Regions from separate parts of the Ruegeria sp. AL11 genome, predicted to be linked through region 3. Evidence: riboswitches for the same ligand, from Rfam matches in the RefSeq annotation. Region 3 holds a riboswitch; each other region holds the start of a gene.

Region 1 (10,054 bases), on a different contig from region 3:
ACCTCCGGCCACCACGGCTCGGCAATAGCCGACCTTGCCCTCAAATTCACCACCTGAAGAGATACGCTTGATTGCGGTCACGGCTCATTTCTCCGAGTATTTGAAAGTCATGAGGTTTTGCGAGGCTTTGCCTCGCGCTCCAGGATATTTTTGGCCAGATGAAGTGGAGGATCCCTTGTTCATCTGGCTGGAAATACCTCGGGGGAGGCGCCTGAAGGGCGGCGGGGGCAGCGCCCCTTACCCCTTAACCAGCTGACGCCGACTCCGGCACCGCATCCGCATAGATGATCAGCGGTTGCGAGTCAGAGGTCACGGCCTCTTCGTTTACAACCACTTCGGTCACATTCTTGAGCCCCGGAAGTTCGAACATCGTATCCAGCAGGATATCTTCGAGGATCGAACGCAGCCCCCGAGCGCCGGTTTTTCGCTCGATCGCTTTCTTGGCGATCGATTTCAGCGCCTCATCGGTAAAGGACAGTTCAGCATCTTCCAGCTCGAACAAACGCTGGTATTGTTTGACCAGAGCATTCTTGGGTTTGGTCAGGATGGTGACCAGAGCGTCCTCGTCCAGATCCTCCAACGTCGCCAGAACCGGCAGACGACCGACGAATTCCGGGATCAACCCGAATTTCAGCAGATCTTCCGGCTCGAGGTCCTGGAAGATTTCGCCAACGCCACGCTCGTCATTGTCACGTACGTCAGCGCCAAAGCCCATTGCCGAGCCTTTGCCGCGCTGCGCGATGATCCTATCCAGACCGGCAAACGCGCCGCCACAGATGAACAGGATATTAGTGGTGTCCACCTGCAGGAACTCCTGCTGCGGATGTTTACGTCCACCCTGAGGTGGAACCGAGGCGACGGTGCCTTCCATCAGTTTCAGCAGCGCCTGCTGAACACCCTCACCCGAGACGTCACGCGTGATCGACGGGTTTTCAGACTTGCGCGTAATCTTGTCGACTTCGTCGATGTAAACGATGCCACGCTGCGCGCGTTCGACATTGTATTCGCTGGCCTGAAGCAGCTTCAGGATGATGTTCTCAACATCCTCACCCACATAGCCAGCTTCGGTCAGCGTCGTTGCATCGGCCATAGTGAACGGCACATCCAGAATACGCGCCAGCGTCTGGGCCAGCAGCGTCTTGCCGCAACCGGTCGGACCGATCAGCAGGATGTTCGACTTGGCCAATTCAATATCACTACCCGCTTTCTGGGCGTGGTTCAGACGCTTGTAGTGGTTGTGGACCGCAACCGACAGAACCCGCTTGGCAGTTGCCTGACCGATTACGTAGTCGTCCAGAACCTCGCAGATATCCTTGGGTGTCGGTACACCGTCCGAGGATTTCAGACCGCTGGCCTTTGTTTCCTCGCGAATGATGTCCATGCACAGCTCGACGCATTCATCACAGATGAAAACGGTCGGGCCTGCGATCAGCTTGCGCACCTCATGCTGGCTTTTTCCACAAAAGCTGCAGTAGAGCGTGTTTTTGCCGTCACCGCCTGAATTCGTCGCCATGATCTACCTTTCGGGCTTCGTCTCTGCGCCCCTACCTTCGGGGCGCGCTTGCGCATGTTCGTGCAGCTTAGGCCAGCGCTCTGGCGGCTACAATCTCAAAATGGGCCCGCACTTGGCACGCGGGACGCGTTTCTTAGGCCTCTTCCGTATCCATCTTGGCACGGTTTTCGACGATCTCGTCGATGTGGCCCCAATCCTTGGCCTCTTGGGGACTCATGAAATTGTCGCGATCCAGAGCCTTTTCAACGGACTTCTTGGTCTGCCCGGTGTGACGTACGTAGATGTCATACAAGCGATCTTTCAGCTTCTGCGTCTCAGCGGCATGGATCATGATATCGCTGGCCTGACCCTGATATCCGCCGCTGGGCTGGTGAACCATGATACGGCTGTTGGGCAGCGAAAAGCGCATACCTGTCTCACCGCCGGCCAGCAGGACCGAGCCCATTGAGGCCGCCTGACCGATGACCAATGTGGAACATTTAGGCTTGATGTACTGCATTGTGTCGTAAATCGACAAACCGCTGGTCACCACGCCGCCGGGCGAGTTGATGTAGATCGAGATTTCCTTGTTCGGGTTTTCCGCCTCAAGATGCAGTAACTGTGCGACGATCAAATGGCTCATCCCGTCGTGAATCGGACCGTTGATGAAGATGATCCGCTCTTTGAGCAGGCGCGAGAAAATGTCATAGGCGCGCTCCCCCCGGCTGGTCTGCTCAACGACCATGGGCACGAGCGTATTCATATAGGTATCTACTGGATCGAACATTCGGAACCTGCCTGCTTTGCTATGGATCGGGACATTATCCCAACAAGAGTTACCCGAGTCTTAGTGTCGCCATTGGGGGGCTGCAAGGGGGGCCAGCAAGAACGACCTTGCAAACTGTTCGCAAGATACGGCAGAGCTTGTCTTTGGCTCACCTTGCACAGAGGCCGAAAACGGCGCTTTTTTGTTCACCGCTTCTTTGATCACAGTATTTTGATGCATGCATATGGGCGTAAAAGTGCAAAACAAGCAAATTGGATGTACTTATCCGGAAAGAAGTATATCTCTGGCTCCACCCACAGCGGGATAGTAAGGAACGAAGTTTAGATGGCACTCCCCCAAGTAACCCAGGACACCCCTTCGGCAGAGCTTGACCACATGGTCGAAAACGCGTCGCGGGCGGCGAATTTTCTGAAGGCGATTAGCCACGAAGGGCGTCTGATGATCCTGTGCCATCTGGCGTCGGGCGAGAAATCTGTTACCGAGCTTGAGACCCTGTTGTCCGCCCGCCAGGCCGCAGTGTCGCAGCAGTTGTCGCGCTTGCGGTTGGAAGGGCTGGTGACGCCCCGCCGCGACGGAAAAGCGATCTATTACCGACTGGCCGATGACAAGCCCCGTCGGATGCTGGAAACCGTATATGAGCTGTTCTGCAGCGAAAACACAGGGCACTAACAGTTCGCCCGGCAGGCCGCAGGCGTAGACGCAGCGCGACCCTCGGTAAACCGCAAAAGTGCTAGCCTCCTCAGTAAGATACTGCTACCGAAGGCCTGATCGAGCATGAAGGAGAAAAACATGATCCGCGCAATTCTGATTGGCCTGAGCCTGTTTGCACTGACCGCCTGCGAAACCGCCAAAGGTGCAGGTAAAGACATCGAAAAAGCGGGCGATGCGATCCAGAACGCAGCCTCGGACGTGCAGGAAAACCTCTGATCTATGCCTTCATCTTGCGGGTCGCAGGATGACGCACGCAATATATTGTTGATGCGGTGGGCTGAACTGGCTATTATGCAAGCACAGGTGCATAGACGCGGCATTGCATCATCTGACGTTAACACGGGGCTCTTTTGCACATGCGAAAGAGCCCCGTTCCCATTCTGACGAGGGGTGGGTGGTAGCCTGCATGAAGCCAGCAAGGGAAAAGGCGTCAGGTGCGCAGACGCGGTCTTTGCATGCGCCCTTGCGGGCAACCCCTGACGCCTTACCCGGACGAAGTTTGTCCTAAGACCACTTCGAACCAGTTGCCCCGGCCCCCGAAGGAACCGCAGCCGCCGCCACAAACTCGAAAGTCGCTGCGACGCACAAAGCCCATTTGAGTAGATGATCCGTCGACCCAAGGCACGAAGCCCCAACTCGATGCACCCCCCACCGGTAAGCCCTTGCAAAAGAACGTCAATCCTAAGATCAAACTCCCCTGCGCAGACCCCCTTGGCCTTTGCATCCCGCCTTCTGATCCGAGGAACTCCAGCGGTAAAACCAATCTTGCATTGCACCCGCTATCGGGCAAGAAAATAGCACTGCAGCATGGAAATCAGACGGGGATAAGTTGTTGATATCTGCCGGGAGGGTACTGTGGATAACTCCGGATTTCTTGACAACCACCTAGGGTTAGAAATGCAAAACTCTTTTCACCAAATTCTGACCGGAATTTTGCGATTTGCTGCAGACGCAAAAGGGCAACAGACAATAAACTGATCGCAAATTCCAGAAACTGGCAACGCCACAACGTCCGCAAAACCGAATCGTTCGGACTGAAACAGGGCTAAACTCCCTACCTAATCACCTACGCTGTCGAACAAATGAACAAGACGGTTTTCAGAGCGAGGCTTGCGCCCGGTATTGATCCTTAGCCGACGCTATAAAAACACCGACCGTGCTGATGTCGGTCGGGGAGGGAAAGCAGATATCTTCGCAAAAGATCGACTGGGCAAATCCTCCCAGCAGAATCTGCGGCATACTGCGGATAGGATGCCATTATGAAATGGGGCTTGGACCGGACGGCGAATTTTTCACCGCGCGCGACTTCGCGCTGAAGGATCGCGAGATCCGAATACCCCGAGTCGAGGAACACCGCGTGTAAACCCAGCATATACTGGATCCTGTCGCGCTCGGCGAAATCACCGTCCGGTCCGACTCCTCCCTGTGGAGACGAGTTTTCCGATATTGAGAAGCGTTCCGACCCGGACGGTTTACCTACTATTCTGTCGCAGTCACAATCGGGCGACAGTCTGTACCCCCTAAAATCCGGCCGGGCCGGAAACGCTTCAGTTCACCTGACGTTCCAGAACGGTGCTGTAGGTTGTTCCAGTGCGTAGGCTACGGAAATCCGCGTAGATTCGCCCATCCTCGTAGCGCGCGTCGATCAAGGCGTTTACGCCAATCGCCGGCTCGGCCGAGCTTTCGACGATCCCGATCTTTCCCGAGCCATCCTGGCTGATGGAACCGGTGGCCTCGTACATCGTCCAGTCATCCATGGCATTGCGACGCCACATACTCGGTCCCCAGAACACATTGTCGTTCTGAGCCTGAATTTCGAGCACCCATTCCGACTGGTTAAATCGCGGAGCATCGCCGGTAGCCGAATTCGACGGCGAAACTGTAGTCTGACTGGCCGTCCAAACACCGCGCAGATCAGGCGTGGTTTCGGCAGCAGCGGCAGTACCAAGGGCTAGGCTCGTGGCCAGAGCGGCTGCTCCGGCAGTCATAAATCTGGTCATGGTCTCTTTCTCCCTGAAATCGGTGCCATCTCTGGCTGTGTTCAACAGATTGGGAAGAGTGCGGCGGGTTACAACTTTCCTGAAGGAACCTTCATCAAGCGTTCATGCTGTGTTTGATCGTGCAGCCCGCTTTCCGCTCTATACATCCGGCGCCTCACTCGGTAAGGAGAGCCCTTCGACGATCATCCGCGTATTAGACGCTCTGAGGGTGACCGCAGCATCCCAAAGAGCCGAGCCATGAAACAGACACTTCAAGACGCCCTTGATCGCAAAGGGTATGACACGCTGACCCCTGTCCAAACCGCCGTATCCGCGCCCGGCTTGGAAGGCCGAGACATGTTGGTTTCGGCACAGACCGGGTCGGGGAAAACCATTGGCTTCGGCCTCGCCATCGCCCCGACCGTTTTGGGCGACGCGGATGTATTCGATGCGGCGGGCGCGCCTTTGGCGCTGGTCATCGCGCCGACGCGCGAATTGGCGATGCAGGTCAAACGCGAACTGGCGTGGCTCTATGCGGATGCAGACGCGTTAATTGCGTCCTGTGTTGGCGGCATGGATATGCGAGACGAGCGGCGAGCGTTGGCTCGCGGTGCGCATATCGTGGTCGCAACGCCGGGCCGTCTCCGCGACCATATCATGCGCGAGTCGATTGACCTGACCGCTGTCCGCGCAGTGGTTTTGGATGAAGCCGACGAAATGCTCGACCTGGGCTTCCGCGAAGATCTTGAGTTCATTCTGGAACAGACCCCGTCTGAGCGTCAGACACTGCTCTTTTCCGCCACGGTTCCCCGCGCCATCGCCTCCCTCGCCGCCCGCTATCAGCGCGATGCCGAGCGTGTCAGCACCGTCAGCGAGCGCACGCAACATGCCGATATCGAATACCGCGCGATGAATGTGGCCCCGCGCGATTGTGAGAACGCAATCATCAACGTGCTGCGTTTCTATGAGGCCCCCAATGCCATCATCTTCTGCAACACCCGCGCCATGGTCAGCCGCCTGACGGCGCGGCTGTCGAATCGTGGATTCTCGGTCGTGGCCCTGTCCGGAGAGCTGACGCAAAGCGAACGTTCGAACGCGCTACAAGCCATGCGCGACGGACGCGCCCGCGTCTGTGTGGCGACCGATGTGGCCGCACGCGGCATCGACCTGCCGAACCTTGATCTGGTGATCCACGCGGAACTGCCGAACAGCCATGAAACGCTGTTGCACCGCTCGGGCCGAACCGGACGCGCCGGGCGAAAAGGCGTCAGCGCGCTGATCGTGCCGCCCGCATCGTTCAAAAAGGCGCAGCGCCTGCTGAAATTCGCCAAGCTGACCGCCGATTGGGGGTCTGCGCCCTCAGCCGATCAGGTTCAGGCGCAGGACATGCAGCGGATGTTCAACTCGGACGACTGGACCGTAGATGTGACCGAGGGCGAAAGTGCTCTGGTCGATGATCTGGTCTCGCGCTTTTCACCGCAGCAACTGGCGGCGGCCTATCTGCGTCAATACGGGCGCAAGCACTCCGCCCCCGAAGAGCTGAGCGACGCACAAGATACCGCGCCAAAGCCGAACGTTCCCTTCGGCCCAAGCGTGTGGTTTTCGTTGTCGGAGGGACACAACGAAAACGCCTCGCCTCGCTATTTGCTGCCCATGTTGTGCAAGGCGGGCAAGATTACCAAAGACGATATCGGCGCGATCCGCATTGCTGACACCGAAAGCTACATCGAGATTCGCGAAAGCAGCGTTGAAGGCTTCCTGAAAGCCATCGGCCCCGAGATGACGGTCGAAGGCACCAAGACCCTGGTGCAACTGGACGCGCCGCCTGCCCTTGCCGGTGGTGGCCGCAAAGGTCCCAAGCGCGACATCAAAGGCAAGAAGCGCCACGAACGCCCGGCCCGCGTGGCTGAGCCACAGCCCGCAAAACCACGCCGGAAACCGGCCGAGAAACCCAAGGCCGAAACGCGGCCCAAACGGGATGAGGCCCCCTCGGGCGATCAGCACAAGAAACCTGCGCGCCGTCCGAAAGGCCCGCCTCCGCCCAAAGGCAAGCCAAGCAGCAAGAAAAACCGCGCACGTGCGGCTGCGATGAAGGGTGGCAACGCGATGCCCAAGCGGAAAAAGTAGACCGCCTTAGCGCACGTGGCTGGTTGTGCAAGCGAAGAAATTTATTTTCTTCGCCACACCATATATTGACAACACGCCACCACCAACCCCAATATGGTGTTGCTTCGGTTCTTTCGATTCCTGTTGAAAGCTAAGAGGGAAACCGGTGAAAAACCGGCGCTGCCCCCGCAACTGTAAGCGGATAGTTCGGCTGAATACGCCACTGAAAGCGTGCTTTTGGGAAGGCCAGTCAAAACATCAATCCGCGAGCCAGGAGACCTGCCGCAAGCAAAGAAAGAGAACCGCGAACGGAGGGTTCGGGGGCGTGTTCAGGGTTCATTTTGCCCGCAGCGTCCTCGGCATTCATTAAAAGGACAGAGGACGACATGAGCATTACCGTATATTCTAAACCCGCATGCGTACAATGCACCGCCACCACCCGAGCGCTGGATGCAAAAGGCATCACCTATGACGTCATCGACCTGACCCAAGATGACAGCGCCATGACCCATGTGACCGAGCTGGGTTATCGTCAGGCCCCTGTCGTTGTGGCGGGCAGTGATCACTGGTCGGGTTTCCGCCCGGACATGATCGCCCAACTGGCCTGACCCATGGCCGCGCCGATCCCGGCGCTGGTCTATTTCTCATCGAAATCCGGAAACACCCACCGCTTTGTCTCGCGGCTGGGCCTGACCTCTTTCCGCATTCCGAATGGAATGGACCCGCTGCCTGACCCCGGACACCCCTATGTACTGATCAGCCCCACCTATGCCGATGGCGACGGGCGCGGGGCGGTTCCGAAACAGGTGATCCGGTTCCTGAACGACCCGGACAGACGTGCCGGGATCGTTGGGGTGATCGGCACAGGCAACCGCAATTTCGGTGCGACCTACGCTTTGGCCGGTCGCATCATCGCCCAGAAATGCAACGTACCGCTGCTCTACACATTCGAGCTGGCCGGAACAGAGACCGACATCGCCCGCGTCCGCGCCGGGCTGGAAAAACTAGGGAGAAACCTATGCTCGACAGCAGCGTAAACGAGCAGGACTATCACGCGTTGAACGCGATGCTGAACCTCTACGATGGTGAGGGGAAGATCCGGTTCGATGCCGACCGTATGGCCGCGCGGCAGTATTTCCTGCAGCATGTGAATCAGAACACCGTGTTCTTCCACTCGCTGGATGAAAAGCTGGGGTATCTGGTGTACGAGGGCTACTATGAAGAGGCCGTTCTGGACCAGTATTCCAAGAACTTCATGCGCAAAATCTGGGACGCGGCCTATGCCAAGAAGTTCCGGTTCCCGACCTTTCTGGGCGCGTTCAAATATTACACCTCATATACGCTGAAAACCCGTGACGGGCAGCGGTTCCTGGAACGATATGAGGACCGCGTCGTCATGACCGCGCTGGCGCTGGCGCGCGGCGATGAGGCACTGGCCCTGTCCTTCATGGAAGAAATCCTCGACGGCCGCTTCCAGCCCGCCACACCCACCTTCCTGAACGCCGGGAAAGCCTCACGCGGGGAGTTGATCTCGTGCTTCCTGCTTCGGCTTGAGGACAATATGGAGAGCATCGGGCGCGGCATCAACTCGGCCCTGCAACTGTCCAAACGTGGTGGAGGCGTAGCGCTGCTGCTGACCAACATCCGCGAGCATGGCGCGCCGATTAAGGGCATTGAGAACCAATCCTCCGGCGTGATCCCGGTGATGAAACTGCTGGAGGACAGCTTTTCCTACGCCAACCAGCTGGGTGCGCGGCAAGGCGCGGGTGCGGTGTATCTGAACGCGCACCACCCGGACATCATGCGCTTCCTCGACACCAAGCGCGAAAACGCGGATGAGAAGATCCGGATCAAAACGCTGAGCCTCGGTGTGGTGATCCCTGATATCACTTTCGAGTTGGCGAAAAAGAACGCCGATATGTACCTGTTCTCGCCCCATGACGTGGAAAAGGTCTACGGCGTGCCGTTCTCGGAAATCTCGGTGACCGAGAAATATCACGAGATGGTCGATGACAAGCGCATCCGTAAATCCAAAGTCAACGCGCGTGAATTCTTCCAGACCATCGCAGAGATTCAGTTCGAATCCGGCTATCCCTACGTGATGTTCGAAGACACGGTGAACCGGATGAACCCCATTGCGGGCCGGATCAACATGTCGAACCTGTGCTCCGAGATTTTGCAGGTCAATGAAGCTTCCGAGTTCAACGATGACCTCAGCTATTCCCATCTGGGCACGGATATCTCCTGCAACCTCGGCTCGCTGAATATTGCCAAGACGATGGATGGCGGTGATCTGGGCCGCACTGTCGGCGCTGCGATCCGCGCGCTGACAGCGGTGTCCGAGATGTCGGCGATTGACTCGGTGCCGTCGGTACGTCGGGGCAATGATGAAAGCCACGCAATCGGACTGGGACAGATGAACCTGCACGGGTTTCTGGCACGCGAACATATCCACTATGGCTCGCCAGAGGGGGTCGAGTTCACGTCCGTGTATTTCGCGGCCATAGCCTATCACGCGATCCGCACCTCCTGCGAACTGGCGCAGGAACGCAAGGCGTCGTTTAAGGGGTTCGAGACCTCCGACTACGCCTCGGGCACATTCTTCGACAAATACACCACCCGTGACTGGCTTCCCGAAAGCGATCGGGTGAAGGCTCTGTTCGACGGCATGACCCTGCCCACAAGCGACGACTGGGCAGCGTTGAAGGCCGATGTGATGAAACACGGCCTCTATAACCGCAACCTTCAGGCGGTGCCGCCCACCGGGTCGATCAGCTATATCAACAACTCGACCTCTTCGATCCACCCCATCGTCTCGAAGATCGAAATCCGCAAAGAGGGCAAGATCGGCCGCGTCTATTATCCGGCGGCTTTCATGAGCAATGAAAACCTCGAATACTACCGCGACGCCTATGAGATCGGCCCAGAGGCGCTGATCGACACCTACGCAGCGGCCACCGAACATGTGGATCAGGGACT
Region 2 (10,054 bases), on a different contig from region 3:
TTCAGATGCGGATAGTCCGCCGGGTAGTCCAGATTTCCAAAATAGGAGTACCCATGACTGGTTGTAACGTTTTCATCATTTGCTTGGGCGACCTCGGCTGATCCGAGCGTTACGGCGACCAACCCTAAGACCACCCCCCAATGCCGAATACTCATGTCGCGCGCAGCAGGCAGGAGGGGTTTCATATGGCTCATCCTCTGGATTGTTGTCGTCATCTATGTTTGTTCCGCCAGCTAAATCGCCAGTCCTGGCTGATTCAAGTTTAGAATGCGTGAACGCTTTGTGAAGATTTTCGACATAAAAAAAGCCGCTGCACAAGGCAGCGGCTTTGGGTTTTTTCACAAACGTGATGGCAATCAGTTGCCGATGGTTTGCAGATAGGCAATCAGGTCAGCGCGTTCTTGAGGCTTTTTCAGGCCGGCAAAGCTCATGGATGTACCCGAGATATATGCGTTGGGTCTTTCAACGAAGGCATCAAGCGCTTCGGGGGTCCAGTTGCCACCATGCGCCTGCATCGCCGCCGAATAGCCGGTGAAGCCTTTGGCCGACGCAACGGGCCGGTCTACAATGCCGTATAGGTAGGGTCCGGTGCCGTTCGCACCGTCTTCCAACTTGTGGCACGCAGTACATTTGCGGAAAACTCTGGCGCCCTTTTCAGGGTCCGCGGCGGCCAGCAGGTCTTCAAAGACCACCTCTTCGCCATCGGCGCTTTCACCCGAGCTTTCGGTCTCGATGATGTAGGCAGCCTGTGCATCCCCATGGCCCCCATGCGAATGGTACAGGATGTCACCACCCCATTTGGCAAGAAGCAGCACAAGGAACGTGCCAAACAGGCCCGCAGCGGCCTTGGTAACTGTCATCGTGTCGAACATTGATCGCTAGTCCATTTCAGCTGTCTGAAAAGGTGTCTAAGGCTTCCCCTTGCGAGAGGCAAGGTATAGACACCGCGACGAAACGCCCAATTTTGTAACTTGTTGCACGGGACCGACCAAATGACCAAACGCATTGCCTTTCAAGGCGAACCCGGCGCCTACAGCCACGAGGCCTGCCGCAACGCGCGCCCGGAAATGGAGGCGCTGCCCTGCCGTACTTTCGAGGATGTGATCGAATCAGTTCGGTCCGGCGCGGCTGATCTGGCGATGTTGCCGGTCGAAAACACGACCTACGGGCGGGTGGCCGATATCCACCGGCTGTTGCCGCATAGTGGTCTGCAAATCATTGATGAGGCCTTCGTGCGTGTCCACATCAACCTGCTGGCCGTGCCCGGTGCGACGCTGGACGACATCACCGAGGCGCATTCCCATTTGGTGCTGCTGCCCCAATGCGCGGGCTTCCTGCGCCAGCACGGTATTCATGGGCGGGTCAGCCCCGACAACGCCCGCGCCGCGCGCGAGGTATCCGAGGCGGGTGAAATCCATTCCGCCGCTCTGGCTAGTGAACTGGCCGGAGAGATCTACGGCCTGAACGTCTTGGCCCGCCATATCGAGGATCATGGCGACAACACCACGCGTTTTCTGGTCATGTCACCCGAGGCCGACCTGTCGCGTCGGGGCGAGCACGGCATGATCACCAGCTTTGTCTTTCAGGTCCGCAACATTCCAGCGGCGCTCTATAAGGCGATGGGTGGGTTTGCGACTAACGGGATCAACATGACCAAGCTGGAAAGCTACATGGTCGATGGCTCGTTCACGGCGACCCAGTTCTATGCCGATATCGTCGGGCATCCGGAAGACCGGAACGTGCAACTGGCGATGGAAGAGCTTGAGCATTTCACCACCAATGTGGAAATACTTGGCGTCTACCCGGCGGCCCAGCCACGCGGCTAGGCCCGCGCTTCAGGTAAATGTGAGTTTAAGCGCCATGCCTGTGGCGCTGCTCCAGTTCTCGGGCGAATTCCGCAAGGCGCATTTGGAAGCGTTTGCGAAACCGTGCTTGGCCCAGCTTCATCGACTGAATTAGCAACCGCGCAGGTAGGGACTTGGCGCTGAGTGACAAATCCACACTTAAGCGGGTCCGACGCTGAGACAGGGCCATAAAGTCAACCACTGTAACCCCGGTCATGCCCTTGCCTGTCGCCTCGAATCGCATTTGCAAGGGGTGGTCGCAATCGGTCAGCAGTACGGACATCTGGCGGGGTTTGCCGCGCAACTTGAATTCGGTCTCCCACGCCATGCCTGCGGAGGGCGCAACCCCGCCGGTGGTACGGCGCACGTCAACGCCACGGCGCATCGCCATGCGTTCGAACCGATCAAAATCGGCAACCATGTCAAAAACCGAGTGGATGGGAGCCTCGATATCTTCGCGCGCTGAAAACTGCATGTGGGCCCTTGCTGCTCGTTCTTGCTTGCCAGTGTTTCGTTAGTCCAACGTATCTGCAAGCCAGTTCTGCAGCAGAAAATGCGCAATCGCCCCCTTGCGAGCGGGCAGCAGGCGCGGATGCTCCCCCGCGAAGGCCTGCATCATCTCGGACTTGCTGACCCACATTGCCTCTTCGATTTCAACCGGGTCGATCTGAATGTCCCGAGACAAAGCCTCACCGGCACAGCCGAACATCAACGACGCCGGAAACGGCCAGGGCTGGCTGGACAGATAGGACACTGCGCCGACGGGAACGCCCGCCTCTTCCATCACCTCGCGCCGCACCGCGGATTCCAGCGTTTCGCCCGGCTCGACGAACCCTGCAAGCAACGAGAACATGCCCTCGGGCCACCCCGGTGAGCGCCCCATCAGCACGCTGTCGCCGTGGGTGATCAACATGATCACAACCGGGTCGGTGCGTGGGAAGTGTTGGCCACCACAGGCCGAACAACTGCGCTGCCATCCGGCTTGCGATACGTCGCTTGGCGCACCGCAGCGGGCGCAGAAGCGATGCGTCTCGTGCCAGCCGATCACCGCCTTGGCTGTCGCCGCAAGCTCGGCATCGCGGGCGGACAGGCGCGTCATGATCCGGCGCAGCTCGCCAAACACGTGACCCTCGGGCAGATCGGGATGCTGTTGCTCGGACGGGTCGATGAAATTGCCCAAGCTCGACAGATCCAGCCCCTCGGCCTGCCATTCAGAGATATCTGCGGCAAACATCGCCGCCCCGTCACCAGAGCAGCCAAGCAAGATCGGAGCCTCAACCACTCCACCGGGGCCATTGGCGACCAGAGGATGCGCCATGTTGACCAGACCCAACCGATCCAGAGCCTCGCCCTGCACCAGCACTTTTCCACGCCACAGCAACAAGCAGCGGGCGTTTGGATCTTGGGCCGCCTCAGCCAGCTTGTCCGCATCCCCCCGCAGATGGGCCGCACGATCAAGGCCCGAGCTGCCGAATGTCACGTTTTCTGCGTTTTTCATTGGGGTCCCCTCGGCCTTTTGCGCCTAGGGCTGCCATGTCCGCGCAGGTGTTGCAATGTCAATTCACTACTGCGGCATATCGACAGGTGCCACCGAAACACCGCATGACCGCCTCGGATTTTTCACTTATTTGTCCTCTTGGTAAATTTTCTTAGCTCTCATAGCGCAAAAGTAGACAATCAAACGTGACCGCAATCTCCCCGCGCATGAAAGACGCGCAGGACGCAGGAATGCATATCCGCATTCTGGCAACCACAGATCTGCATATGACCCTGACCGGGTTCGACTACTATGCGGACAAACCAGACCCGACCATCGGGCTGACTCGTACGGCGTCGGCGATCCGAAACGCCCGTCAACAGGTCGAGGACGGTTTGACTCTTTTGTTCGACAATGGCGACGCGCTGCAAGGAACACCGATTGGGGACTGGGCGGTGGAAAACGATGGCCCGCACCCGATGATGCAGGCCTTCAAGGCGCTGGAATATGACGCGATCGGCTTGGGCAATCATGATTTCGGGTTCGGGCTGGATGTACTTGAGCGCGTAATAACCCAAGCCCCTTGCCCGGTGATTTGCAGCAATCTGAACCATGTGAACGACCGGCAGCCTTGGCTGCGCAGTGTCGTTCTGACCCGGTCCGTTGCGCAGGAAGAAACGATCCGAATCGGCGTATTTTCAGTGCTTCCGCCTCAAACCACGATGTGGGAGGCGCATCACCTAAAAGACACGTTCATTGCCGAGGATATCTTGACCGCCGCCCGACGAACGGCTGAGGCGTTGCGCGCGCAAGGCTGTGATCTGGTCATCGCGCTGGCCCATTCGGGGTTGGAGCAATCGACGACTCAGCCGGGGCTTGAGAATGCGGTGATTCCCCTCGCCGAGATTGAGGGCATTGACGCGATTGTTGCCGGTCACACGCACCTGACACTGCCGGGCGCGGGGCATCTCGGGCTTGACGGCGTTGATGCCGAAAATGCTCTGGTCCACGGCACACCTGTGGTCATGGCCGGGTCTGCCGGATCTTTTTTGGGGGTGATGGACCTGCGCCTGACCAAGTCGCCCGAGGGGCGCTGGCAGATCACTGATCGCCACTGTGACCTAGTTGAAACAGCCGATGAGGTCGAAGACAAAGACCTGAACGAGATGTTCAAGCCCGCTCATCTGGCCACGCGCAAGATGATGGCCGAACCTGTCAGCCATACCAAGCAGAGCCTGCACAGCTATTTCAGTTTCTGCGCGCCAGATCGAGGGCTGGCCCTGGTGGCTGCGGCGCAAGCTGCGGGTTTGCGCCCGTTTCTGCACGGCAACGCCTTCGCTGGAGTTCCACTTCTGTCAGCAGTGTCTCCTTACAAATTCGGCGGCCGGGCTGGACCCCGAAACTACACGGACGTGCCTGTGGGTGAGATTTGCCTGCGTCACGTCGCTGACCTGCATGTCTTTCCCAACGAGTTGCGGGCCGTCGATATCACTGGCGCGCAACTGCGGGATTGGCTTGAGATGTCGGCGGGTGTTTTCAACCAGATCCACCCAGACGCCGAAACCGAGATAACCGATTCCCGCCGGGCGGGGCATAACTTTGACGTCGTGTTTGGCGTGACCTATCAGATCGACCTGTCCAGCCCGGCGCGGTTCGATAGCAACGGCGCCTTGACCGATCCAACCGCCCAGCGCGTACGCGACCTGTGCTTTGGCGGGCAAATAGTCCGCGACGACCAGAGCTTTGTGGTCGCCCTCAACAACTATCGCGCCAGCGGTGGTGGGCATTTCCCTTTCGTCACAAAAGCCCGGGCCATTCCTCTGCCGTCCAGGGATATCAAAGAGATACTGCGGGACTACCTGTCAGATCGACTGCTCGCAGACCCTCTGGATCAGGCTCCTTACCCATTCTCCTTAGCCCCGCTTTATGGAACGCACACGATCCTAAGAACCGGCAGCGGAGCATTGAAGTATTTGCCCGAGCTAAACGAGTACTCCCCGGAATTGCTGGGGCCTGATACCGATGGCTTTGAAAGGATACGACTGACTTTGTGACGGGTTGTCATTTTCACATCGTTTCCCTATACCAGGCCCTGAGAGGTTGGCGCGGGCGAGCGCCTCGCCAACCTGGTCAGGTCCGGAAGGAAGCAGCCACAACGAGCCCCGCTTGGGTCGATGTCCAACCTCTCACTTTATAGAAACCATCAGCCGCAGGAGGGCTTCGTGATTGTAGTAAACACCCTTCGGGCAGATCGGTTCTAAACCCAACTCTCCGATTGCCTGAACACATCACCAACGGATGCGCGTCTGCCATCAGATGGGATTGCTATATCTGAACACAGGCAAACCAATGTCTTTTACTCTTTCGGACCTGGGATGGTCCTCTCACTTTGCTGCACAGCACACGGCGCACGCGCAGCTCACGCCTTTTCGTATCACCGCCGTTCACCGGGACCGTCTGGTCGGGATGAACGAGGCTGGTGAAGCATCTCTGTTTGCCCCTGGTCACTCTACCGGCGACTTTGCTGTCGGAGATTGGGTGCTGGCCGATGACAAGAATCGCGTTCAGCATCTGCTTGACCGGCGCAGCCTGTTGCAACGCCGTGCTGCCGGAACCGGGGCCGAGGCGCAGTTGATCGCAGCCAATGTTGACGTGCTGTTCATCGTCAGCTCGTGCAATGCGGATTTCAATGTGCCCCGGCTCGAACGGTATCTGGCACTGGCGCATCAGGCGGGCTGCTATCCTGTCGTGGTCCTGACCAAAGCAGATAGCTGCTCGGACCCAGCAGCCTACGCCAAACAGGCCGAAGCGCTGGCACCGTTTTTGACAGTCCTGACGGTCAACGCGCATGACGCGTTAGACCTGCAGCAGGTTCTGGCATGGTGTCCGACAGGTCAGACAGCGGCTTTGGTCGGGTCATCCGGGGTTGGCAAAACAACGCTCGCCAACGGAATGACCGGGCAGGATCAGGCAACAGCCGCAATCCGAGAGGATGACGCCCGCGGCCGTCACACCACGACGTCTCGTGCCTTGCGTCCGATGCAAAACGGCGGTTGGCTGGTCGACACTCCCGGCATGCGCGCCTTGCGCCTGCTGGATGCGCAGGACGGGGTGGACGAGGTGTTCTCGGACATTCTGGAGCTGGCCCAAGCCTGCCGGTTCTCGGATTGCCAGCATGAGGCCGAGCCCGGTTGCGCCGTGCAGGCCGCGATTGAGGTCGGCACGCTGGATGCAGATCGGCTGGACCGCTGGCGCAAGCTGCGGCGCGAGGATCAGCGCAACTCCGAGACCGTGGCCGAGGCGCGGGCACGCGACAAGGCTTTCGGCAAGATGGTCCGATCCGCGATGCACGGAAAATCCGCGCGGCGCGGCGATTGAAACACGGGCTGAAACAGGGGCGCCGGTCCACCGGCGCCCCCCATCAAGCGATCAATCGAGGCCAGAGCGCCGCATTGCGGCGGGCAAACACACCGATATGGCCGATTTCCGGAACGTCAAACTCTTCTGGTGACAGCAGGTTACGGCGCGCCTTTGGCCCGTAAAGTTCAGCCAACCGCCAAACGGCAGCTTCTGGGACCATCTCGTCATCCGTGAAGGCGAACAGGTCGACGGGAGTGTCCGCATCTTGCCATGTGGCATGCGGCAGGGTGTCTCCCATCTCGGGCAGGTAGCTGTGCGGCGCGGTGCACCACTTGCGCCACTGCCAATAGACCGCAGGCGGCAGGTCCGACCCGAACCCCAGAGCCTTGCCGGGCAAGTAGCCCAAACCGCGCACGACCAGAGGCACGTGCCCGTACCAGAATAACCCTGCCAAAGCGCGGTACGGCCAAGGATGATCGCGTAGTGTCACAAGGCCGGAACAGACGCAGATCATGCGATCAATCTTGTCGATATCCGGCTGTACCGGTCCCAACATCCCTCCAAGCGAATGGCCAATCGACCAATGCTGCGCCAGCGGGAACCGTCGGCGCATCTCGGCCCGCGCGGCGGGCATGTCCTGCAACGCCCAATCGGCCATCGAAATCTTCGACCAACGCTGTGGGCCCGATTTCGAATGCCCGAATTCCCGGTAGTCGTAGATCAGACAGGCGATATCACGATCCGAGGCCAACCATTGTGCGAAATGCTTGTAGTAGTCTCGCGGAACCCCTGTCGCGCTGTTGACCACCACTACGGTTTCGGGCTGCGCCACGGGCCGGTAGATCCGCCCGGACAGGGCACCATCCCCCACCGGGATCTGAACATCTTCGATCAGCACTGTTTGGTTTGCATCCAACATGGGCATCCTCGGTGGAAAACTGAACTGATGAGTTCACATTGCAACTTGACCCCAGACAGCCCATGCAAGTCAACTGCGATCCCGCTTGACCACGCGTCCACTTTGCGGATCGTCTTTCCGCAGCGCAGAAAGTTCAACTTGACTCAGAATGGTTATGAACGCTAGCGATGGTTCGATGGTTCCCGGCTTTCACAAGAAGTCGGGATGAAAAGGGAACACGGTGCGGTTTTCCCCGGCTTGCTCGGGACGAACCAAATCCGCGACTGCCCCCGCAACTGTAAGCGGTGAGCGATGTCGAAGAGCCACTGGCCGAAAGGCCGGGAAGGTCGGCAAAGCGATGACCCGCAAGTCAGGAGACCTGCCATCGTCAACATAACCCAAACTCGGGCGGGGTGTCCGGGCAGGCCGTGACAGACCCTATCTGCCCCACCTGATCCCAGCCCCTGTCCACCGCGCGGAGGGCGCAGGATGATCTGGAAGACGAAGACACATAGGTTCTCAGCAACCATCTGCCAACATACCGGCAAGACATGCCCTGCACTTGCACGGCTGGCGCGTTCGATGGTTGACGCGCTGGACCAAGCCGGTCCGGCGACCACATCGGATTTCGAAATAGAAGGCAGCAGCGACCTGACCCATTGCACGGACGGCTGCCACGCCCGGTTTCGGGCCAGCCAGTCTCAGGTGCGGGTCTATTGCGGAGCGGACCCTGATGTCGACAGTGAGGTCCTCGATCTCTATGCCGATTTGATGTTCGGTACCGACACGAGCAGCCTGCCTGCCGCAGCCATGACTTCCCTGCCCTGCGCCATGCTCGAGGCATCAGTGATTGCGCCACGCAAACCGGCCCCGGCGGAACTGCAACTGTCGGCTTAAGAATCCGCCAAAGCTCGGGCGGGCAAGGTGGCCCAGTGCTTCTGTGCATCGGTTTCGACTGCGCAGGGGCGCAGCTTGCGCAACCGGTCCAGTGCTTGGGTTGGAGCCTCGCCGCATTCGATCATCAACCTAAGCACCACCATGCCGGAGCGACCGCATCCGCCCTGACAATGGACAAGCACGCGCCCTCCGCCAGACAAAGCCTGACGCGCCGCGGCACTGACATCGGGCCATTGCGCATCAACCTCTGACGGTGGCACGCCGAAATCCTGAATCGGCAGATGCACCCAGCGGCTGGCGCGACCCTGAACGTCGCGGCCAAAATCGCGGGCTCCGAACTGGACCAGCTCGGCCTCGGTTGTCATCGAAAGCACGAGCCCCGGCCTCCAATCTCCAATCGTTTCAAGGTCGCCTGCATAGTCGCCGCCCTTTCCCGGCATCGACGTTAGGGCAAGTGTGCCCCCGCCCACTTGCAAAGCATGAATGACCAAATTCGTCATGACAGCATCCCCCCGGAAGCGTTGATCCTGACTCTAGGCTTGATTCACAATCTGAAGAGTGTACCCCTGACGCGCCAGTTTCCAAAACAAAATCGTTCTTCAACTCATGTGGACGCGGGCGGCGCGGGCCTCTACGCTGCGGTGACGTTCCGAATCCGCCAGAGCAGACATGACCGACTCAGACAGCCCCGCCTATCAGGTTCTCGCCCGAAAATACCGCCCGGAAACCTTTGCCGATCTGGTGGGTCAGGATGCGATGGTCCGCACGCTCAAAAACGCGTTCGAGGCGGATCGCATCGCGCAAGCCTTTGTCATGACAGGCATTCGCGGAACCGGTAAAACCACGACCGCACGGATCATTGCGAAAGGCATGAACTGCATCGGACCGGACGGAACTGGCGGACCCACGACCGAGCCTTGCGGCCAATGTGAGCACTGCGTCGCCATCATGGAAGGTCGTCATGTCGACGTCATGGAGATGGACGCCGCCAGCCGCACCGGCGTGAATGATATTCGCGAGATTATCGACAGTGTTCGCTACCGCGCAGCCTCGGCCCGCTACAAGATCTACATCATCGATGAAGTCCACATGCTGTCGACCAGCGCCTTCAACGCGCTGCTCAAGACGCTTGAAGAACCTCCCGCGCACGTGAAGTTCATCTTCGCCACAACTGAGATTCGCAAGGTTCCCGTCACGGTTCTGTCGCGCTGCCAACGCTTCGACCTACGTAGGATCGAGCCCGAGGATATGATCGGCCTGCTGCGCAAGATCGCCTCAGCTGAGAGCGCAGAGATTGCCGAGGATGCGCTGGCGCTGATCACCCGTGCTGCCGAGGGATCTGCTCGCGACGCGACCTCATTGCTGGATCAGGCGATCTCGCACGGGGCCGGAGAGACGACGGCAGATCAAGTACGCGCGATGCTGGGCCTGGCGGATCGTGGCCGGGTTCTGGATCTCATGGACATGATCCTGCGGGGCGATGCAGCTGGGGCGCTGACCGAGCTTGGTGGCCAATACGCCGAAGGGGCTGATCCACTGGCCGTGCTGCGTGATCTGGCCGAAATCACTCATTGGGTC
Region 3 (10,054 bases):
CGGTTCGCACCGCCCGAGATATTCTGCAGGACGCACGCGACGGCAAAGACCCGATCGCCGGTCGCACCGCAGATTTGTTCATCAGCCATCTGGGTGCTTTGATGGGTGACATGGCCGTCACCGTGATGCCTGCCGGTGGCGTGTTCCTTGTAGGCGGCGTCGCCGAGAAAAACCGCTGGATGTTTGGCGAAACCTTCCGTAACGCGTTCAATGCAGGCGGGCGCTTCAGCGAGTTGCGGCAGTCGATGAACCTTTATATCTCGGAACAGGCCGAATTTGGCATTGTTGGCGCTAACAACTTCTGTAAAAATGCGCTTCAGCGATAACTGAGCGTATTTTGGAAGAGGATGTGGGATGATCCTGTGTTGCGGAGAAGCCCTGATCGACATGATTGCCGAACCGACTTTGTCCGGGCGGGACGGTTTCGTTCCCCATTCCGGCGGAGCTATATTTAATACCTCTATCGCTTTGGGCCGGTTGGGCGCGCCCGTTGGGCTGCTGACTGGCCTGTCCTCGGACATGTTCGGGCATCAATTGGCCGATGACCTGCGGGCCAGCCACGTGGATACGACACATGTGATTGCCTCGGACAGACCAACCACGCTGGCGTTTGTTCAACTGAAGGACGGCCACGCGACTTACACGTTTGTCGATGAAAACACTGCGGGTCGGATGCTACGTGCAGAGGACATGCCGCGCCAACTCCCCGCGGTTTCAGCGCTGTACTTTGGTGGCATCAGCCTTGCCTGTGAGCCTTGCGCGGATGCCTATGCCGCGATGCTGGCGCAACATGGCACGAACTGTGCTGTGATGTTGGACCCCAATATCCGACCCGGTTTCATACAGGATCAGACCCGCTACCGCACGCGGTTGAACCAGATGATCGAACAGGCCGATATCGTCAAAGTCTCGGATGAGGATCTGGACTGGATCGTCCCCGGCCCGGAAAACCACGATCAGAAAGTCCCTTTGCTGCTTCAAGCAGGCCCCTCCGCGGTCATCGTCACCCGTGGGAGTGAGGGCGCCTCGGGCTATCTGGCCAACGGCGCGGTGGTCTCAGTCCCTGTCAAACCGGTGCAAGTTGTGGATACCGTTGGCGCGGGGGACACGTTCAATGCCGGGGTTTTGGCGTCGCTGGAACGGGCTGGCCAACTGACAAAGCCCGGCATGAAAGCAATGTCCCCGGATGCACTACGCGACGCTTTGACCTTGGGCGCAGAGGTGGCTGCCGTAACCGTCTCGCGCGCCGGAGCCAACCCGCCCTGGTCGCATGAATTATAGCCCTACGAAGAGTCTGAGATGAAACGATCCGAAATCAACCGTATCAAGACCGAAGCCCAGGCATTCATCAGTTCATTTGGTGCCGTTCTGCCGCCTTTCGCAGATTGGACACCTGAGCAGATGCTCAGCGCCCAGGCGGACAGCATCCGTGCCCATGGGCTAGGTTGGGATATCACCGACTACGGTCAAGGCAAGTTTGATGAGCTTGGGTTGTTCCTGTTCACCCTGCGCAACGGCAACGTGAGCGATCTGAGCCGGGGGCGCGGTATGCTCTATGCCGAAAAGCTGCTGATCTCTCGCGACAAACAGCTGTCGCCGATGCATCGCCATATCGTCAAAGCCGAGGACATCATCAACCGAGGGGGCGGCGATCTGGTTATGGAAATCTATGCCTCGGACCCTGATGGCGGTATCGACCGCGATACCCCGGTCACCGTTCCCAGCGATGCCTGCCCTGTTACCATACAGCCCGGAGAGCATCTGCGCCTGAAGCCAGGTCAGAGCGTGACCTTGATGCCCGGCATCTGGCATGCCTTCTGGGCGGAACGTGGGGATTGCTTGATTGGCGAAGTTTCAACCGTAAATGACGACCGGACGGACAACGTATTCGAAGACCCGATCCCCCGCTTTTCAACAATCGAAGAAGACACAGCCCCGGATTTCCTGTTGGTTGCCGACTACTGACTTCATTTGGAATTTCGCGCTTGCATTTTCTGACTAATTTAGTCAGTTAACGGCCGACCCAGTCAGATTCCTTGGAATCATCGCCCGGTCCCATTTTTGCGACCGAAAGATAACCTGACATGCGAAAATCCCTCGCAGATCTGTTGGCCATGGACGCCGTTGCCAGCCGCTATAGCTGCGCATTGAAACCGAAACAGAGTCAGGCGATTGAGGCTGATCTCAGCTTTTCCGTCCGCGCTGCATCACCGTGTCCTGAAACGCCGGTTGACCCAAACATCCTTCCGCAAAACGTCCACCCTTTGGTCGTGAAAGCCCCCAAAACCCAATAGGGAACGCGCATGAAACACTCGGCATCTAACCACACACTGCCCTTCACCGAATTTGACGGATTCGAACGCGGTTTGCTGCCTGTCATGCGGCACTTCATCCTAAGCTTAACACAGCCGAAAACGCAGGCGTGGCAACATGCCTTTTCGGTAGCGACCGAGCGTTGGGGGCGCGATCAGGGGCTGGTTCTGGCGCATCTGGTCTTCAAGATCATCAAGGCCACGCTGCACATCCGGCCTAGTGGATTAGCCTTCAACGACCCGCTTTGTGTTGAAACACGGCAAGAACTTACATCTGACGAACGTGCGCTGCTCCGGATGCTGCATCACATGCGCCGCGACGAAACTCCGGCGGCGCGCGATGCCTTGAACGAATTGACCGGAGGCTACACGGACGCCCATCTGATACAGGCTGGTTTGACCCTGGCCAGCCAGTTCCCGACCGATGGCGTCGGACCGGGCCAAAGCGCGCGCAGGCCGACCCTGCGCGTGGTCCGTTAGCGCGATTCCGGCGCTTGACAATAGGAGCGTGAGCAGACTAGCTGCTCTGGATGGTTCCCGACGGCCTGTGCCTGAGGGATGAAAATGGGAATACGGTGCGGCCCGAGGGCCAATGCCGTGACTGCCCCCGCAACTGTAAGCGGAGAGCGACGCCACAAAACCACTGGCCCCTAAGGTCGGGAAGGTTGGCCAAGCAACGACCCGCAAGTCAGGAGACCTGCCATCACAGTTTAACCAACCCGGGGCGGGGTGTCCCGGAAGGAGGCTCGATGGCACATCCGCGTGCTAATGCAATTCATGGCTTTTGCCTTCACTTGGTTTTTGTTCAAGTTGGCGACCCGTGCCATGGCTGACCATTTCGTCCTGATATGCGGCACCTGCAATGGGCCGATACCCGCGCATGCGGCGAAGGAAACGCTGGATAGCCAGCTGCCCGAGGGGTTCTCTACACGCCTGATCGACTGCATGGCCGGTTGCAACCGCCCGATGACGGTCGGACTGCAGGCCAAAGGCAAGGCGCAATACCTGTTTGGCGATATTCAATCCCCTGCCGATCTGAGCGCTTTGGCGGAGTTCGCCCATCAATTCCGGGACAGCGAGGATGGCTGGACCAGCGCCTCGACCCGTCCTTTGGCGCTCTATACCAAAACCCTGTCGCGCATGCCCTGCCTGCCACCGGAGGACATGGCATGAGCTTTCTGGTCGCTGAAAATCTGGAATACTACGCCCTGAACGGCGACGTGCTGCTGCGCGACACCTCGTTTACCCTTGAGGAAGGCGCGATCCTGGCCGTCGCTGGCCCGAACGGGGCAGGCAAAACGACGCTGCTCAACCTCTTGTGCGGTGTCGCAAAGCTGGCTTTAGGCGATGTGCGTATTCAGGGGCAAAGCCTGCGGAAACTGTCGTCGCTGGAGCGGGCCAGACGAATTGCCGTTGTCGGCCAGCAGGAAATGCCCGACGGGCGGCTGCAACTGCGCGATTATGTGGCGCTGGGACAAATCCCAATCAGGGCCGACAAATCTGCCGAGGCACTGCAAACGGACCTGCAGCGCGTGCTCGACACCACTGAACTGTCTCATCTGGCGGGCAAACAGATGGCAAAACTGTCGGGCGGTGAGCGTCAGCGCGCCCATATCGCGCGGGCGTTGGCGCAGAACCCCTCGCTGCTGTTTTTGGACGAACCGACCAACCACCTAGACCCGGATGCCAAAGGGCACATGCTGTCTCTGGTCGCCGAGTTGGGTGTGACGGTTGTGATGATCGTCCACGATCTGGTCATGATCCCCGAATTCGCCAGCCACGTCGCCCTGATGAAGAACGCTCAGCTGACGGCCTTCGGCCCGGTCGCCGAGGTACTGACGCCAGACCGCGTGCGCGAGACTTTTGGTGTTGACTATTTGTGTTTCCAGCATGAAGGGCGCGTGATCCCCGCGCTGGACATCCGAAAACGAAAGCTTTCATCTTAACAGGAGAGATTGATGAAACTGAAACTCTTGTCCGCTGCGGTCCTAGGCGCGCTGGCGGGCGGCGCTGCCGCGCAAGAGATCACCGTCGACAATTGCGGTGAACCTCTGGTGTTCGACACCAAGCCCGAGCGGATCGTGGTTCATGACATGAACATGACCGACATGGCCTTTGCGCTGGGTCTTCAGGACAGCATCGTTGGTCTGACCGGCATCACCGGCTGGTACAAGACCAGCCCCGATTTCGACGCGCAGCGCGGTGACATTCCCGAACTCGCTCCGAAATACCCGACGGTTGAAAACCTCGTCGCGGTTGAACCCGACATGTTCTTTGCCGGGTGGTATTACGGCATGAAACCCGGCGGCGACGTCACCCCCGACACGCTGGAGCCCTTTGGCATCAAGACCATGGTGCTGACCGAAAGCTGCATCCACCTGAACAAAGACCGCCCCGAAGCCAGCATGGATCTTCTGTTTGACGACGTTCTGCGTCTCGGCACAGTCATGCAGGTCGAAGACAAAGCGAACGCGCTGGTCTCGGGCTGGAAAGACCAACTGGCCACGATCGAGGCCAAAACCGCCGATCTGGAAAAACCCCGTGTCTTCCTGCTGGATGGTCCGGCCGATGCGCCGTTTACCGCAGGCAAATACGCGATTCCCGACGCGATGATCGCAGCAGCGGGCGGCGTCAACGTTACCCACGACATGGACACCAGCTGGGGCCGCACCTCGTGGGAGGCCGTCGCCGCCTCGAACCCCGAATTCCTTGTCCTGCTGGACTATCAAACCGGCAACGGCGCGGCGGATACTTTCAAGTTCCTGCAGGAGCATCCGGTGATGTCGCAGACCGATGCAGTCAAAAACGAGCGCTGGATCGGACTGCGCTATGAAGAGCTGACACCGGGACCGGCAAACATCGAAGCGATCGAGAAGATGGCAACGGCGATGCACCGGGGAAATAGCTGAGATGACGAAAACGGGCCAGGCGGTCCTACTGGGGGCGGTCATTCTGACCGCCCTTTTGCTGCTGTCGACGATCTACGGAACTACCCCGATCCCCTTGGCCGAGGTTTTCACCGCGATTGGACTGGGTACTGGTGCGACTGAGGGCGACATGTCCCCTCTGCACCGGATCGTCTTTGACCTGCGCCTGCCCCGCGCGTTGTTTGCGGCAGTGATTGGGGCCGGGCTGGGTGTTGTCGGGGTCGTTTTACAAACGACAACGCGCAATGACTTGGCTGACCCGTTTCTGTTTGGCCTTTCGTCCGGGGCCGCTGCGGGTGCCGTCTTGGTCATCACTGTAACAGGCGATGTTCTTGGCATCTGGACCCTCCCACTTGCGGCCTTTTGCGGAGGCCTGATCGCGTCCGGCATTGTTCTGGCCCTGGTTCAAAGCCTGCGCACCAGTGCGCCAGAGAAACTGATCCTTGCAGGCCTGGCTGTATCGTTCCTGTTTTCTGCCATCACCAACTATCTGATTTTCGCAGGCGACAGCCGCGCCGCGCATTCCGTCATTTTCTGGATGCTGGGCGGCCTTGGTCTGGCCCGGTGGGAGACCTTCCCCCTTGTCGTGCTAGGGCTGACCCTGATCCTGGGCTATTCCCTCTATCGCAGCCGCTGGCTCGACGCGCTTCTGACGGGGGATTTTACGGCCTCAACACTGGGTATTCCAGTGCAAGGCCTGCGGTTTCGGATGTTTCTGGTCGCCGCCTTGGCCACGGCCAGCTTTGTGTCGGTGGCAGGCGTGATCGGCTTTGTCGGCCTGATGGTTCCGCATATCGCCCGAGGCATTGCCGGAACGCTCCACCGCAATCTCTTGATCACATCCGCCGTCGTCGGAGCCATCCTGCTGACGCTTTCAGACATTCTGTCTCGGCTGCTTCTGGCCCCGCAAGAGTTGCCGGTGGGGATCGTTACAACCTCGATCGGGTCGCTATTCGTGTTCCTCTACCTGTTCAAATCCTCACGATCTGACTAGCACGGCCGTCATCCCAAGTTTTGCCGACGCTCAAGCCAGCTTCCCAACTCTTTTTCCGCCGAAAAGATGCTCTCACGGTTCAGTATCTGAGAGGTCATGGCCTTGGAAACCGCACGCACGCGTTTGTTGATCGCGATATCGTTGCCATCCACCGGCAGATCGCCCACATCCAGCTTTTCATAGATCGACAGCAGTCGGTTCTGCACCGTCCTCAGGGCCAGCTTGCGACGCAGCGCGATGGTCTTGTCGGGCAAACCAAGGGCGAGATCGGACAGGATTGCCAGCTCAACCTCCGTCAGCGCCTCGCCTGAGCGGCTCTGCTCCCGCTGGATCTGGTGGATTTCCCGGTCCACCATGATCTGCGCCTCGATCAGAACGGCGCGCAAGGCCAGATGCATTCGTGAGGGGCTGGCCGTTTTCAAAACATAGCCATAGGCGGCCTCTTTCGGAACGATCCGCGCAATGCCGCGCAGATAGGCCTCATCCGAGTAGTTGGACCAGAACAGAATGCGGGTCGCGGGGCGTTCCGACCAAATGGTCCGCGCGGCCTCGATCCCGTTGCGCTCTTTCATGCGCAGGTCCATGACGATGGCCTCGACACCGTTCTGCCGGGCCTGCTCTTCCCCTTCCCGGCCGTTCGAGGCGAGGCTCAGGTCGGTCACCTCAGGCAAGGCATCCTGAACCAGCTCCCGCAGGTAGTTCGCGTGCATTGCATCGTCTTCGACCAGCAGAACCTTCATGCCAACACCTCGGTTTTGGGGCATTCGGAGGCCGGAAGACAGACCGCAATCTCGGTCCCGCCATTGTAGCGAATATCAAACTGCGCCGCGATCAGCCGGGCGCGGGTTCGCATATGCGTCAACCCGCCTGAAGCCTGCCGGATTTCAATAGCTCCCCTGCTACGCCCATTGTCCCGCACGCGAAGGTGCAGCCCGTCCACGCATTCAATCTCGACCTCAATACGACTGGCCGAGGCGTGTCGGACTGCGTTGTTGATGGCCTCTTGTGCGATACGGAACAAGGCGATGCGTTTGGTTTGTGGCAGCCGGTCGACCATCCCGCCGGACAGGTCACGAACGTCAATCTCGACCCCTTCATCCGGGTCAATAGCTCGTTCAAGATGGGTTCGCACGGCGTGCTGAAAGCCGAACAGCTCCAGCAAAGACGGAATCGAGGTATCGATTATCTCGCGCAATCCCTGAATGCAGTTCCTCATACTGCTGCGCAGCCCGTCCAGATCCAGAGGCGTTTCGCACCGTTCCAAATCCCGACTGATCCGCGTCATATCGGCCAGAGTCTGATCGTGCAGATCCATCCCTATCCGTTGGCGTTCCAGCTCTAGCGCGTCTGTCAGGCTGAGGGCCCCAAGCCGCAGCCCCTCTTCTCGCGCCTGTACCTCGGTCCGCATGATCGCCTCACGCCGAGCCTGTTCGTTCGCACGCAGAGCATAGAAATACGGAGCCAGAATATCCGCAATATTGCGAACCTGTTCGACAGCCTGTTCATCATAGAAATCAAACTTTTGTGACGAACAGTTCAAGGACCCGATCGTTCGGCCCAGCACTTTCATCGCCACATTCACGCGGCTGCGCATATTGTGTTTGAGGATGGGATCATAGTCCCCGCCTTCGAACACATATCGCGGGTCCTCCGGCGCGTTTCCGGTCAACATGTAGTCGCAATCTCCCCGCAGGATATCGCGCACGGGCGAGACCTCGACCGGGGCGCGGGTGCGGCTCCAACTGGTGCGCAGGCCGACCTCATAGCTTGTGTTAAGCCGCCCTTCCTCGTCGATCAGGCAGACATCCAGATGGTCAATTTCCAGAATGCGCACGATCTCGGATTTGACCGACCGCAATGCGGATTTGATATCCAGATTGCCCGCCAGATGGTTCGAAATCCGCAAGTAATAGGCAAGATCGGCCATGTGTTCTCTTTCGCAGCGCCAGCCTGCCGCAACCGGCACGGGCGAGTATATCGACCAGCGGATCGAGTGTCATGCGGGTCGCCGCAGCCTATTTGCGGGAACCCGCAAGGAATGCGCGCGTCCTACTCTTACGCTGCGCGTGCCCTTCAGAGACTTTAGGCAAGTCGGCCCCGTCAGGCTGGCACCAAAATCGTGCGGCGCTTGGGCCGCTTTGGGAGGAAAACATGACACTTAAGGCCATATTGCTCGGCGCTGCGGCCGGGATCATCACCCTGACAGCCCCGGCTGCCGAAGCGGATACATCCGACAAACGCATTGCCCTGTCGAACAACTACGCAGGTAATTCGTGGCGGCAAGCCATGCTGGAAAGCTGGCAGAAAAACGGAGATCAGGCCGTCGCGGATGGTGTTGTCGCCGCTGCTGACGCCTTTACGACCTCGGAAAATCAGGCCACCGAGCAGGCGGCTCAGATTCAGAACATGATCCTGCAAGGCTATGATGCGATCGTGATCAACGCCGCCTCACCCACCGCAATCAATGGCGCGGTCAAGGCTGCGTGCGATGCGGGTATCACGGTGGTATCTTTCGACGGCATCGTTCAGGAACCCTGCGCGTGGCGCATTGCGGTCGACTTTCAGCAGATGGGGCGCGAGCAGGTGAAATACCTGGCCGAGCGCTATCCTGATGGCGGGAACCTGCTGGAAATCCGCGGTCTGGCCGGAGTGTTCGTCGATGACGAGATCAGCGCAGGTATTCATGATGAGGTGAAGAACACCAATTTCGAAATAGTCGGCTCGGTCCATGGGGATTGGGCGCAGGATGTGGCTCAGAAGGCCGTCGCCGGTATCCTGCCCAGCCTGCCCGAGATCGTGGGCGTCGTAACCCAGGGTGGTGACGGCTATGGGGCCGCGCAGGCCATCGGTGCCACGGATCGTCCAATGCCAACCATCGTGATGGGCAACCGTCAGGACGAACTTCAGTGGTGGTCAGATGAGCAGGACGCAAACGGATATCAGACAACCTCTCTGTCGATTGCACCAGGCGTCAGCACGCTGGCCTTTTGGGTCGCCCAGCAGATTCTGGATGGGCAAGAGGTTCCGAAGGACCTGACCGTACCCTTCCTGAGAATCGATCAGGCAGATTTGAAGGACGCCCTGAAAACAACGCCTAAAGGCTCGGTCGCGAACGTAGAATACACGCAGGATCAGGCCAAAGACGTCATCGCGTCGGCCCAGTAAGCGCGTGAAGTCTGACGAGAATACGGGACCCGGAGCCACCGCCGCTCCGGTTGTCTCTCTGGAGCAGGCCCATCTGTCCTATGGGCCTGTTCTTGCCCTACGCGGTGCGACGTTGAGCATCAGCGCAGGAGAATGCGTCGGACTGGTCGGCCACAATGGGGCCGGGAAATCCACACTAGCGAATGTAGTCAACGGCCGTCTGACGCAAACTCAGGGGACCGTTCAGCATCGGAACGCAGATCCCGCCCTGCGCAATAGCCAAAACGCGCAGAATGCAGGTATTCGTAGCGTGTTTCAGGAGCTGTCGCTCTGCCCGAACCTGACCGTTTTGGAGAACCTGCGCATTCCCTATCGCAACATGCCGCGCGCAGGCTGGCGGCGGGTTGCGCGGCAAAAGATGCTCGACGTGCTGGACCTTGTCTTTCCGGGTCATGGCATCCACGCCCGCGCAACGGTTGGAAACCTGACCATAGCCGAGCGTCAGATGGTAGAAATCGCCATCGCCTTTGCCGACCGTGACCGAGAAACTAGCCTTGTTATTCTGGATGAGCCAACCTCGTCCCTTGACGCCGCCATCGCGCAACAATTGCTGGACCATATCAAACGGTTCTGCGCCAAGGGCGGTGCGGTGCTATTCATCTCGCACATGATGGGTG

What was found. A riboswitch is a leader RNA that binds a small molecule or an ion and turns the genes downstream of it on or off. The one in region 3 is predicted to bind cobalamin.
Region 1: another riboswitch for cobalamin. It lies ahead of nrdH (glutaredoxin-like protein NrdH); the one in region 3 lies ahead of ACR0IP_RS07735 (DUF1636 family protein).
Region 2: another riboswitch for cobalamin. It lies ahead of ACR0IP_RS21840 (hypothetical protein); the one in region 3 lies ahead of ACR0IP_RS07735 (DUF1636 family protein).

Annotation. Positions count from the first base shown of each region.
Region 1 covers NZ_JBQFXO010000011.1:30,263-40,316, forward strand. The annotation lists gene ACR0IP_RS17615 (RidA family protein) at 1-81, opposite strand, end outside; gene clpX (ATP-dependent Clp protease ATP-binding subunit ClpX) at 245-1,513, opposite strand; gene ACR0IP_RS17625 (ATP-dependent Clp protease proteolytic subunit) at 1,647-2,279, opposite strand; gene ACR0IP_RS17630 (metalloregulator ArsR/SmtB family transcription factor) at 2,604-2,948, shown strand; gene ACR0IP_RS17635 (entericidin A/B family lipoprotein) at 3,069-3,206, shown strand; gene ACR0IP_RS17640 (hypothetical protein) at 4,538-4,990, opposite strand; gene ACR0IP_RS17645 (DEAD/DEAH box helicase) at 5,228-7,096, shown strand; cobalamin riboswitch at 7,185-7,376, shown strand; gene nrdH (glutaredoxin-like protein NrdH) at 7,462-7,683, shown strand; gene nrdI (class Ib ribonucleoside-diphosphate reductase assembly flavoprotein NrdI) at 7,699-8,112, shown strand; gene nrdE (class 1b ribonucleoside-diphosphate reductase subunit alpha) at 8,094-10,054, shown strand, end outside.
Region 2 covers NZ_JBQFXO010000017.1:954-11,007, reverse strand. The annotation lists gene ACR0IP_RS21885 (extracellular solute-binding protein) at 1-185, opposite strand, end outside; gene ACR0IP_RS21880 (c-type cytochrome) at 357-872, opposite strand; gene ACR0IP_RS21875 (prephenate dehydratase) at 993-1,826, shown strand; gene ACR0IP_RS21870 (SRPBCC family protein) at 1,852-2,319, opposite strand; gene nudC (NAD(+) diphosphatase) at 2,359-3,342, opposite strand; gene ACR0IP_RS21860 (bifunctional 2',3'-cyclic-nucleotide 2'-phosphodiesterase/3'-nucleotidase) at 3,528-5,375, shown strand; RNA gene ffs (signal recognition particle sRNA small type) at 5,415-5,513, shown strand; gene rsgA (ribosome small subunit-dependent GTPase A) at 5,671-6,699, shown strand; gene ACR0IP_RS21845 (alpha/beta hydrolase family protein) at 6,743-7,600, opposite strand; cobalamin riboswitch at 7,761-7,980, shown strand; gene ACR0IP_RS21840 (hypothetical protein) at 8,069-8,476, shown strand; gene ACR0IP_RS21835 (phosphatase domain-containing protein) at 8,473-8,976, opposite strand; gene ACR0IP_RS21830 (DNA polymerase III subunit gamma/tau) at 9,146-10,054, shown strand, end outside.
Region 3 covers NZ_JBQFXO010000004.1:41,074-51,127, forward strand. The annotation lists gene ACR0IP_RS07710 (glucokinase) at 1-326, shown strand, start outside; gene ACR0IP_RS07715 (carbohydrate kinase family protein) at 355-1,281, shown strand; gene ACR0IP_RS07720 (D-lyxose/D-mannose family sugar isomerase) at 1,300-1,965, shown strand; gene ACR0IP_RS07725 (hypothetical protein) at 2,085-2,294, shown strand; gene ACR0IP_RS07730 (hypothetical protein) at 2,304-2,792, shown strand; cobalamin riboswitch at 2,827-3,031, shown strand; gene ACR0IP_RS07735 (DUF1636 family protein) at 3,138-3,485, shown strand; gene ACR0IP_RS07740 (ABC transporter ATP-binding protein) at 3,482-4,258, shown strand; gene ACR0IP_RS07745 (ABC transporter substrate-binding protein) at 4,271-5,221, shown strand; gene ACR0IP_RS07750 (iron ABC transporter permease) at 5,223-6,233, shown strand; gene ACR0IP_RS07755 (response regulator transcription factor) at 6,242-6,973, opposite strand; gene ACR0IP_RS07760 (ATP-binding protein) at 6,970-8,160, opposite strand; gene ACR0IP_RS07765 (substrate-binding domain-containing protein) at 8,385-9,398, shown strand; gene ACR0IP_RS07770 (sugar ABC transporter ATP-binding protein) at 9,403-10,054, shown strand, end outside.